2 regions of the Clostridium sp. DJ247 genome follow, and region 1 is predicted to be linked to the other one. Evidence: a T-box and tRNA genes for the amino acid it is inferred to sense, from the RefSeq annotation. Region 1 holds a T-box; the other holds one or more tRNA genes.

Evidence for each region. A T-box is a leader RNA that pairs with one kind of tRNA and senses whether it is charged. The one in region 1 lies ahead of thrS (threonine--tRNA ligase), so its partner is inferred to be a tRNA-Thr.
Region 2: it encodes a tRNA-Thr, which carries the amino acid that the T-box ahead of thrS (threonine--tRNA ligase) is inferred to sense. The anticodon was not compared.

Annotation. Positions count from the first base shown of each region.
Region 1 covers NZ_JABAIW010000015.1:69,176-75,551, forward strand. The annotation lists gene infC (translation initiation factor IF-3) at 1-397, opposite strand, end outside; ribosomal protein L20 leader region at 431-541, opposite strand; gene thrS (threonine--tRNA ligase) at 583-2,499, opposite strand; T-box leader at 2,573-2,833, opposite strand; T-box leader at 2,874-3,134, opposite strand; gene ytxC (putative sporulation protein YtxC) at 3,277-4,176, opposite strand; gene HGI79_RS08215 (DUF6873 family GME fold protein) at 4,697-5,401, shown strand; tRNA gene HGI79_RS08220 (tRNA-Cys) at 5,449-5,522, opposite strand; tRNA gene HGI79_RS08225 (tRNA-Gly) at 5,527-5,601, opposite strand; tRNA gene HGI79_RS08230 (tRNA-Phe) at 5,607-5,682, opposite strand; tRNA gene HGI79_RS08235 (tRNA-Asp) at 5,686-5,762, opposite strand; tRNA gene HGI79_RS08240 (tRNA-Val) at 5,768-5,843, opposite strand; gene hslO (Hsp33 family molecular chaperone HslO) at 6,332-6,376, opposite strand, start outside.
Region 2 covers NZ_JABAIW010000055.1:8,673-15,048, forward strand. The annotation lists gene HGI79_RS18265 (phosphoenolpyruvate carboxykinase) at 1-886, opposite strand, end outside; gene HGI79_RS18270 (methyl-accepting chemotaxis protein) at 1,493-3,580, opposite strand; tRNA gene HGI79_RS18275 (tRNA-Thr) at 4,105-4,180, opposite strand; gene HGI79_RS18280 (replicative DNA helicase) at 4,553-5,887, opposite strand; gene lonC (Lon family ATP-dependent protease) at 5,907-6,376, opposite strand, start outside.

The DNA of each region.
Region 1 (6,376 bases):
AGTAATCAGCTTCTCTTCCTCTAAATCTAACTGTTACTTTAACCTTATCACCTGCAAGTAAAAACTTTCTTGCATTGTTTGCTTTAATGGAAACATCATGCTCTTCAATTGTAGGGCTTAGTCTAACTTCTTTTATGTTAACAACTTTTTGTTTCTTTTTAGCTTCTTTATCTTTCTTAGATTGCTCATAAATAAACTTGCCAAAGTCCATTATTTTACATACGGGTGGATTAGCATTTGGAGATATCATAACCAAATCTAATTCTTTTTCTTCAGCAATTCTTAGAGCTTCTCTAGACGATATTACCCCTAATTGTGAACCGTCGTCTCCAATAACTCTTAACTCTTTTTCTCTTATTTCCTCATTTACAAGAAAATCTTTATTTATGATTTTCACCTCCTAGGTGGATTTAACAATATATATTTCTATATACATAAAAAAGGACGGCATAAGCCGTCCTTAGAATACAATACTACAGTAAATTCTAATACCTTACTAGCTTTGCTGTAAGGTGAGAAACGGCTGTTTCTTCTTAACAAATGATATTTTACCACCTATATAATATATTGTCAACTATTTATTTAATCAACATAACTTATTTTTTTACTAATTTCATCACTAATTTTTGAAATAAATTCCTCTAAACTCATAGTTCCAAGATCACCTTGTTTTCTGCTTCTAACAGCTACATTTCCATCCTTTGCTTCCTTATCACCAATAACTAGCATATAAGGAACCTTTTGAAGTTGAGCTTCTCTAATCTTGTATCCGATTTTTTCATTTCTTACATCTATTTCTACTCTTATATCATTTTCCTTTAGTTCACCTGCAATTTTGTTTACGTAATCTATTTGCGCATCAGTTATATTCATAATTTTAATCTGTACTGGTGCAAGCCAAGCTGGGAAGGCCCCTGCATAATGCTCAGTTAATATTCCTATAAATCTTTCTACAGAACCAAACACAACTCTGTGAACCATAACAGGTCTGTGCTTTTCTCCATCTGCACCTATATAATTTAAATCAAACCTTTCTGGCAATTGAAAATCAAGTTGTATAGTTCCACACTGCCATGTTCTTCCTATGCAATCTTTTAAGTGGAAATCTATCTTAGGACCGTAGAAGGCACCATCACCTTCATTAACTTTGTATTTAAGTCCAATAGCTTCCAATGCATCTCTTAATCCATTAGTTGCTATATCCCAATCTTCATCACTTCCCATGGAATCCTCTGGTCTTGTTGAAAGTTCAACAGAATATTCAAATCCAAATACCTTGTAGAAACTATCTATAAGTCTTATAACATTCAATATTTCGTCTTTTGTGTTTTCTCTAGCCATAAATATATGAGCATCATCTTGAGTAAAACATCTCACTCTCATTAAACCATGTAACGCACCTGATTTCTCATGTCTGTGAACAACTCCCATTTCAGCATATCTTAAAGGAAGCTCCCTATATGAGTGAATTTGGTTTCTATAAACAAGTATTGATCCAGGACAATTCATAGGCTTTATAGCATAGTCTCCCTCATCAATTTTAGTAAAATACATATTCTCTTTATAATGGTCCCAGTGTCCTGATTGATGCCATAATGCTTCGTTTAGTATAATAGGTGTCATTATCTCATCATATCCAGCTTTTCTATGCATTTCTCTCCAGAAGTTTTGAAGTGTGTTTCTTACTACCATTCCTTTTGGGTGGAAGAATGGAAATCCCGGACCTTCTTCATGGATACTAAATAGATCTAATTCCTTACCTAGCTTTCTATGATCTCTTCTTTTTGCTTCTTCCATCATATGAATATATTCTTCTAGCTCAGCTTTTTTTTCAAAGGAAGTACCATATATTCTTTGAAGCATTTTATTCTTTTCATCGCCTCTCCAATATGCACCAGCTATTGATAACAACTTCATAGCTTTAGATTTTCCAGTGGAAGGTACATGAGGACCTGCACATAAGTCTACAAAATCGCCTTGCTTATAGAAAGAAATAATTTCATCTTCTGGCAAGTCATTTATTAATTCAACTTTATAGGACTCACCTTTTTCCTCCATCAATTTTAAAGCTTCTTCTCTTGATAACTCAAATTTTTCTAGTTTTAAATCTTCTTTTACTATCTTATTCATTTCTGCTTCTATTTTTTCAAGCATTTCTGGTGTAAATGAAAAATCAGCATCAAAATCATAATAAAATCCTGTGTCTATTGCTGGTCCTATAGCTAACTTAACCTTTGGATATAGTTTTTTTACTGCTTGAGCTAGTATGTGAGATGACGTATGCCTTAATATTTTTCTTCCGTCTTCATCTTCAAAAGTTAATATTTCAAGCTTACAATCATCATTAATTTCTTGCATTAGTTCTACTGTTTCACCATTTACTTTAGCACCTAAGGCCTTTTTAGCTAAGGATTTACTTAGTTTAGCTGCAACTTCTACAACTTTTGTTCCTTTTTCCACTTCAATTACATTTCCATCTTTTAAAGTGATCTTTAACATAGTACTCTCCTCCTATAATTATATAATCTTTATTGAAAATTAATTATTTGTAAAAACAAAAAACCCCTCCCGTATATGGGACGAGTAGTTATCGTGGTTCCACCCAAATTCAACAGTTAATATATAATAATATTGTAATGTTTAATTAATATTACAACAAATATATTTACTGTTATCTCTGAGACCTTAACGCGGCTAACGGAAATACTTACTATAGTTCAGTATACAACTCAAAGGTGGTTTTCAATAATGCTTACTCAAAGAACTTTACAGCCAACGAGTTCTTCTCTCTTAGAATAGCCTATTATTTACTCTTCCTTGTCATAATTTTTATTATTTTATATTTTAATATAAAAACAAAAAACCCCTCCCATACATGGGACGAGTAGTTATCGTGGTTCCACCCAAATTCAACAGTTAATATATAATAATATTGTAATACTTAATTAATATCACAACAAATATAATTACTGTTATCTCTGAGACCTTAACGCGGCTAACGGAAATACTTACTATAGTTCAGTATACAACTCAAAGGTGGTTTTCAATAATACTTACTCGAAGAACTTTACAGCCAATGGGTTCTTCTCTCTTAGAGCAGCCTGTTATTTACTCTTCCTTGTCATCATCTTTCTTCTATAGATTTCATTATATTATTTATATATATATATGTCAATATACAAATTTAATACTTATATGCCTTATATATCATTGTTCATATACTATGCTGTAGATGACCATATATTTAGTAATTTATATTAATCACTATATTTATATTCATACTTTATGTATGCTATGTTTTATTTTTTTACAAGTTTTGCAATCTTCACAAAAATTCACTCTATCAGTAAACACTTTTTTAACCGTATCTATCAATTCTACATTTTTGCAGTTATCAACACAATGAATAACTATTTTTTCAGGAGCATTAGTAATTAATACACTGATAAGCATATCTTCTGTATTTGTGTTATCTTTATATTTTAAATCATTTAAATCGCTAAATAATTCTTTAGATATATCTCTACCTTCCTTATCTTGTATTAAATAAGTTCCATCATTGTTAACTACTATATTTACCAAGTCAATCTTACTTTCTTGTACTTCTACAAAATATTTTAGTAGTTTAATAAATTCATTATATTCTTTTTCCACCATGTATCTCTCTACGACTTTGTCAATTATACTTTCTAAATCTTCCTTAATTTCTTTCATTCTAAAAGTTATAAATCCATTTATATTTATTTCTTTATTTTCATTTATACATTTAACTATTTTATCTATAATAGTATTCTTTTTATTCATACAATATATTGAACCTTCATCAATTAAAGCGTCTTTTCCTCTTAAAACCTCTAATACTACATTTTTAATTTCACTAATTTCATCATGTTTCAAAAAAAAGTATGTATCAGATAAAAAGTTAACCATGTCTTTCTTGTAAAATTCATCAATAACTACGCTGTACAGTATATTGGCTACATGTAAGTTAAATAGATTGTGTAGTCTTTCACTAATTGTTTCATCACAAAAAATCTTTACGAAGTGAGTATTATTTTCTATGCTTTCTGAAATTCCTATAATTACATTTTTATTTTTAAAATACTCTCTTGTATTACTTATTCCACTTATTACATCTTCTCTATCATTGTCGTATACCACAGTTAACAATAGCATTATTCACACTCCCTTCTTAAAATAGTATGTGTTTAAATGGATTGTATATGCAAATTCTTTTTGTCAAATGTCGACAATACATTATGAACTCCCTGACCGAAATTTAACTTATACTACGGTATATATTACCATGTTTCGTCACGTTAAATATTTTTAATTAGTCTAAAGCTCAAATTTGAGAAATACCTAAGAACTTTGATAAACTCGTACCTCAAACATATCTAAAGTTCTAAGGTCTTTCTCAAATTTTCGCTAAGACTAATAAAAAAATATTTAAATGTGACTTCAACATTGGTAATATATACCTACGCATAAGTTAAATTTAAGCTGTGGTTATAGATAATTAACCCTAAAAATTAGTTTATCATAATGTCAATTTGCCACCTTTATATCTAAAGTAAGATATAGGAAGATTTTAACTAATGTATGCATGTAAAACTTATATCTAAAACTCTAGTTGAAACTTAAGGATTAAGGCTATAAAATATTACAGAGAATGTAAATATGAAAGGATGGTATCATGAAATATGCTATAGTGGATTTTAGAATAGATGTTGAAGAAAAAAAAATGCTACAGCAATTAGGATGTCAGGTATTAGTTTGTCCACCATCCAATTTACTTTATGATGCTATTTGTGGACACCCCGATATACTTCTACACATAATTGATAACAAAAATATAATAGTGCATAAGGATATGAATAAAGAGTTTATTGAGTCATTACGCTCATTAAATTTAAATGTAATTTTGTCTAAACACAGCTTAAAATCCAACTATCCCTACGATATTATGCTGAACAGTTTAAATTTTTCTAATTTATTTGTACATAATTTGAAGTTTACTGATCCTAAGCTACTACGTTATGTATCATATAAAAAACTTATATCTGTAAAGCAAGGATATACAAAATGTTCTACTGCAATAGTTAATGAGAATGCAGTTATAACTAGCGATAACACAATAGCATCTGCTCTTGGCAAAGAAAATATAGATGTGTTGTTGCTTCCTTCTGGAGATATACTGCTTCCTGGTTTAAACTATGGATTTATTGGAGGATGCTGCGGCTTATTAGATAGAAACACTTTAGCATTCTATGGAGATCTTAATTATTATAAATACGGAAATGATGTTATTAATTTTTTGAAAAAACATAGTGTAAAACCAGTCTTTTTACGACAAGGAAAATTAATAGATAGAGGGAGTTTATTTATAATTGAAGTGTGAATAAAAATAAAAATAAAAAAGAATTGCTTAAAAGCAATTCTTTTTTATGGAGGCGCCACCCAGATTTGAACTGGGGATAAAGGTTTTGCAGACCTCTGCCTTACCACTTGGCTATAGCGCCATATTGGAGCGGAAGATGGGATTCGAACCCACGACGTTCACCTTGGCAAGGTGACGCTCTACCACTGAGCCACTCCCGCATACCTGGTGGCCAGACCAGGAATCGAACCAGGGACACGAGGATTTTCAGTCCTCTGCTCTACCGACTGAGCTATCTGGCCATGTGGCGACCCAGAAGGGACTCGAACCCTCGACCTCCGGCGTGACAGGCCGGCACTCTAACCAACTGAGCCACTGGGCCGCATTTGGTGGGCACAACAGGGCTCGAACCTGTGACCCTCTGCTTGTAAGGCAGATGCTCTCCCAGCTGAGCTATGCGCCCAAATGCATGTCGCAAAGACAATTAATATTATAAACGTTAGATTCAATATTGTCAACATTTATTTTTCTCATTTTCACAAAATTATTTTTCAGTGAAAGTTATTGTCTCCACGCAGAATATAATATAAAAAAAACACTCAGTAGTCAAGACTATAACACGCCATTAAGCGAATTTATTTTAACACAACTTCTAGTTTCTATATAATACTGTAATTTCCTTATATAGATGTGAAACTTTTAAATTTAATTTATTCCACATAGCATATTACTAGATTATGCCACTAATAAATAGTTTAAGCAAGTCTAAGCCTCAAATTAGCAGAAAAGCTAAGGACTTTGATAAACTCGCTTACGCTCAAACAGTATCAAAGTGCTAAGCTTTTCTACTAATTTGAGGCCAAGACTTGCTAATAAAATATTTAACGTGACGAAGTATGGTAACATATGCGGTCGTATAAGTTAAATTTCGGGCATGGTTATCTATATCATCTATTTATTATTTTTACTATATGCAATCATTTCTCCTATATCATC
Region 2 (6,376 bases), on a different contig from region 1:
TTTTATCTGTAGCTCCAAATAAATATACTATATCTGGCTTCTTTCCTTTATACTCATCTTCATTAGCAATTTCAAATAAATTGCATAAAGTCACGCCATGAGCCATAAAATCTCTATGAAAATATATATATGCAAGAAGACTACCTACTTTAGCAGGATAGCATAACCAATGTTCTTTATTTATAGAACAATCTTTTAATGGATTTGAAAAGTATTCGCTAAAAACTCCATCTCTCTTATTTTTCTTAGGATATGTTATAAATGGAGGATCAAGAACAATGGATTGAATAAATGGTATATTATTAAGACAAGAATATTCTTCAGGATAATCCCATTTTATACTACTTAAAATTAGACCTGCATTCCCTCCCACAGGTAATTGCCTATATATCTGTGGTTTATGTCCCATTACACTTTCTTCTATTTTTCTATAGGTGTCTAAAATAAGCTGCGAAAATTGATTATTAGCATCTATAAAGTTAACATTTTGAAGTCCTTCTCCAGCTCTATTATTTTGCACTATAGTATACCTTTCAAGTTTTCTCCAAAAATTATATAAGTCTTCTATAAACAAAATAAATTTTTCCTTATTACTTAATACTATTTCATAATACGGGTTAAGTTTCCTTACTTCATCCGCATTTAAAACCATTAAAAATTTGAAAATATTAATAATGTTATATACAGTTTCTTCTTCACTCTGCACACCTATACCTTTAGTTATATACTTATAAATATTAGATTCCTTAGCCTTTATTTTAATTAAATATGAGTGTACTACTGTCTTAAACCCATAACTATTAAATATCTTTTCAGCAGTATTACAGTATTTTGCTGTAAAATTAATCATGGCCTTTCCATTACTTAAAGAGAACTGTTTTTGCATGTATGCCTCCCGAAAAATTAACTTATATCTAAACTTATGTATATTTCCCTGAAAATATATATAGATCTTAAATATAATTTAAAAAAACTTTAGCAATACAGTAATTTTCCCAGTGGTCATAGACAAATTCCCCTGAAACCAAGAGCTCTGTTTATATTAATAAAAATACAGCAAACTAATAAAATTAAGTAGTTAGTTATTTTTTTTATCTACTGTGTATGTATTACCTTCAATATTGGTGCTCCCAACAGGAATCGAACCTGCGACCTACTGATTACGAATCAGTTATAAAACTTTCTTTTTAATCATTCCAATACGTTAAAAATACTGCATTTTTAGGCTACTTATAAAAATCTACTTGCCAAAAATAGTACGGCAAATGGCAAACAAAAAAGCCACTTCATCCCTATATTGGACAAAGTGACTGTTATACCATCCATATTATTTCTTATACTAAAATAGAAAAATAGCAATTAAAAAAGTTTTTTACTTTTTTATTGTAATTTTAGATTATATTTATATTACCATTATAAATATACCATAAAAAGCTAATTTCATAAAATTGTATTGTACTTTTATAGCCTTTTGCTTATCCTTTAAATACAATTATTGTACATCAAATTCTTTTACTACATTTATTAAATTAGAAGACATTTCTTGTAATTCTTTTGATAAGGCTGTAATTTCTTCTACAGAAGCATTTTGTTCTTCAAAGGCAGCAGATATCTCCTGTATTATAAAAGAAATATTAGAGGATGAATCAGCTATAGTGTTCATTGCATCTACAAGTCTTTCCTTATCATCATATGCATTATTCAACTTAGAAGATATTTCATTCACTTTTACTATAACTTCATAAATTGAAGTATTAATGTTATTGAAAGCCTCTTTTGTCTTAACTACTGCTTTATTTTGTTCCTCAGATATGCTTTTTACACTTTGTATTTTATGCTTAGAATTTATAATACTATCTTGTATTGATTTCACAATATCTTTAGCAGTATTACTATAACTGTTTGTATTTTCAGCCAGTGCTCTAATTTCATCAGCAACCACCGAAAAGCCCCTTCCAGCCTCACCAGCTCTTGAAGCTTCAATTGCTGCATTAAGTGCCAGTAAATTAGTTTGCTCTGATATATTTGTGATAGCCTCCACTATATCATTTATAGATATTGCTTTATTATTTAAATCATCAATAGTATCTACAATATGCTTTGAAACCTGCTCATTTTCCAAGGACTTTTGTTCTAATATTTTTATTGTATTTAAGTTCTCACTATTTATATCAGAAATCTTTTCAGATAATAATTTTGTGTCCTCTGCATAAGAAGTAACATCTTGAATTTTATTTGTAAAATCTATTGTAATCTTATTTCCATCATTAATTAAATTCATTTGTTGAGAAGTATTATTTGTAACGTCTAGCACATTTTCAGTTAAATTGTTTATCATTTTAGATGTTTCATCCATAATTGTTGATAATGTATTTGAGTATGAAGATACCTCTGAAGAAGAATCCTTAACCTTTACAACCAGCTTTTTAAGATTATTTATCATATTATTGAAACCTATACAAAGTATTCCAAATTCATCATTTTTATTATAATTACTATGAACATTAAGGTTTCCACTAGATGTTTCTTCCATTAGAATTACTAATTCATCCACTGGTTTTAATGTTTTCTTAACTAGTACAAGTATACTAATAATGGATATAAACAATATGACTAATGCGCTTATTGTATTAATTATATTAATATATGTAACAAATTGAAGTGCATCTTTTTCATTTTTAATAGTAATTACTCCCCATTTATCTGAATCACCAGGCAAATTAACTGGAGTATATGAACTAATTACTTTATTCCCGTTTAAATCAGTGTATTCCGTAGTCCCTGAATCACCAGTTAAAACCTTTTTACTTATAATGCCTAGCTCAGTAGGAACCTTAACATCCTTTTGTTCTGTTTTTTGGTTACCTTTTTCATCTAATAATACTTTACCCTGTGAATCCTTAACTAATACTGTTTTTTTCAAGGTTTTGTAATTATATAGTTCTTGCACTTGATTTTTTTCTGTATGAGCTAGTACATTTCCATCCCCATCAATTATGTAAGCAGTTATATCATTTTGTTTATTATACTTTTCAACTAGTTTTTGAAGCTCGTCTAACTTTAAGTCAGAACCTAGAATCTTAATTAAATTCTTATTATTGTCATATACAGGAGATATAATTGATGCTACTGCAGTATTTCCCATTAGCGAATAATACGATTTTGTTACGAAAGGTTTTTTCTTCTTCATTTCTTCAATAAACCACCATCTGTTTGCCCTATTTCCTAGTTCTCCACTAGATCTTGCTGTCTGATTACCATCCACATTTTGAAGATAAATCAAATCAAAATATGGATTTCGATTTATAGTATTGATTAAAACTGTTTTCTGTTTGGATGCGTCAAGATTTACAATATCACTGTTTTCTGCAAGTTCACAGGTTAAACTATAGGATTTTTCTATAAATTTTTCTGAACTATCAGCTATAGACTTGGCTATAGATAAATTATTATTTTTCACATAACTTAGTAAATTTTTTTTAATAATATAATCAGTAATTGTAGATAATAAAATAACAACTACTACTATTAAAAGTACTATAAAAGATACCAACTTAAATTTTAATGAACTTCTTTTCATAGTTTCTCTTCCCTTCAAATATAATATTATATAATATTATCATTTTAAGTAGTATTTTAGTATAATTTCATGTTAAATTTTGAAAAATCAAGTTAAATTTTCACGATTTAAGTCTATTTTTCTTTTAATAAATTATTTTAACTTTCCTTAATAATCTTCAATGTGATAGAACAAAGCGTCCTTAGAAACCACTTTTTTTTACCTTAACCTTAGTTACAGTTTACCCCTTGTAATATTTTTCCGTAAATTTGCTAATCCTTTGTTTTCAATGCCTTGCGGCATGTTTTTTGTACAAAAAAATTTTAAATTCCTACTAAATAAAAATAGCTTCCTAATTATATAAGAGTTATAAGCAAAAAACTTATAGCTCTTTTTTTCTTAAAATTTAAAACCTATATTATTTTTCAGAAAAATTTTAATGATACTTAATGATAATTATAAAAAATTTAAATTTATTTTACACTTGTACAAAAAAACAAAGCTGAAAGTGTAACCTTTTCAGCTTTGTTTTTATACTATAAAATTGGTGCTGGAAAAGGGAATCGAACCCACGACCTACGCATTACGAGTGCGTCGCTCTACCGGCTGAGCTATTCCAGCATATAAAAATTAATTTTTAATTTTACATTATTTGTAACAAAAAACCCTTGAAAACTTACTGATTCATGGTACTTCATTACGAATCAGTTGCTCTGCCAACTGAGCAATAGGAGCATATTATATTTTAATTTTAATACTACTTTAAATTATTATCAATAATTATATTTAAAACCTATTAAGTATTTAATTTCCAACATTTCATTGTATAATGATCTAAAAGATAATCCTAAATGAAATTTAACTATTAAAATCCACCAAATGTTTCAGCTTATTTAATTCTTTTTTCATGATAACTTTTTGATTTCTTATTATAACTTAAAAAGCCTCTTAAGTAGCATTTAACCACCTAAGAGACTTTTAATAATTTCATCATTATTCTTGATGTATAACATCTAAATTACCAAACTTACTAAACTGTCCAAGCCATGCCAGCTTCACCGTCCCTGTTGGACCATTTCTTTGCTTTGCTATAATACATTCTCCTATGTTTTTATCTTCAGTTTCCTTATTATAATATTCATCTCTATATAAAAACATAACTAAGTCTGCATCTTGCTCAATTGATCCAGATTCTCTAAGATCTGATAACATAGGTCTATGGTCTGCTCTTTGTTCTGGTGCACGTGACAGCTGTGATAGTGCTATAACAGGACACTGCATCTCTTTGGCTAAGGCCTTTATAGATCTTGAGATCTCAGATACTTCCTGTTGCCTACTCTCAGATCCTTTACTTCCAGACATAAGCTGTAGGTAATCAATTACTATTAAATCTATACCATGCTCTATTTTTAATCTTCTACATTTAGATCTCATTTCCATAACAGAAATACCAGCTGTATCATCTATATATATTTTTGCCGCTGCTAAAGGACCTGACGCCTTAGCAATATTCTCCCAATCCTTGTCTTCAAGATTACCAGTTCTAAGCTTTAACATATCAACATGAGCCTCTGAACAGAGAAGCTTATATGCCAACTGTTCCTTGGACATTTCTAGTGAAAATATTGCTACACTTTTACCAGATCTTAAAGCAGCAAATTCTGCTAAGTTAAGTGCAAAAGTAGTTTTTCCCATAGATGGTCTTGCTGCAATAAGTACCATATCACCTTTTTGGAATCCAGAAGTTTTATCATCAAGCTCTCTAAAACCAGATGGAACACCTGTGGTTTCCCCTTTATTATTAAAGAGTCTTTCTATTTCTAAAAAACCTCTTTCTAAAACAGTACTCATGGGTTCAAAATCCGAAGCTGTTCTGTTATCTGCAATATTAAATATTTCCTTTTCAGCTAAATCAATTGCTCTTGGCACATCATCTTGACTATTATAACTCTCTTCAATTATTTTAGTTGATGCTCTAATAAGCTTTCTTAAGGTTGATTTATCTTTTACAATCTTTATGTACGACTGTATGTTTGCAGTAGATATTATAGAACCACTTAGTTCACTAATATATGTTATACCACCTGAGGCTTCCAGCTTATCCTTAGCCTTTAGACTTTCAGTAAGTGTTATTATATCCACTGCAATATCTTTCTGAAATAAATCTAATATAGCCTCAAATATAACTTTATGTGCATCTTTATAAAAATCCTCAGTTTTTAAAACTTCCATAGCCTCTGCTATGGAAGTTTTATCTATAAGCATAGATCCTAATACACTTTGTTCAGCTTCTATACTATGTGGCATACTTCTAATAGGTGTATCCATGTGTCATCTCTCCTTAGAACTAGCTCTCAAACACCAAATTCATAAGTTCTTCGATAGTTTTTACTGACTTGACTTCAATATCATTAAGTCCTGAAGGTACTTCTTTTGAGTTATCTTCTGGGATAACTACTAGTTTTATTCCCTTCCTTCTTGCACCATAAATTTTTTCAAATATTCCTCCAACAGGCTTTATTTTTCCCCTTAAAGAAATTTCTCCTGTAATAGCAACATCTTGTCTCAACGGTTTATTTAATAGTGCACTTATAATGCAAACCGTAATAGCTGCTCCGGCAGAAGGCCCATCTATTTTACCTCCACCTATTATGTTTACATGTATATCATAATCGCTTATATCTTTATCAGTGAGCTTTCTTATAACAGAAGCTGCATTAAATACAGAATCCTTTGCCATACTTCCAGCAGTGTCATTAAATCTCACTGTTCCTCTACCTTTTTCTTTTGCTTCAAAGACAGATGCTTCTATTTCTA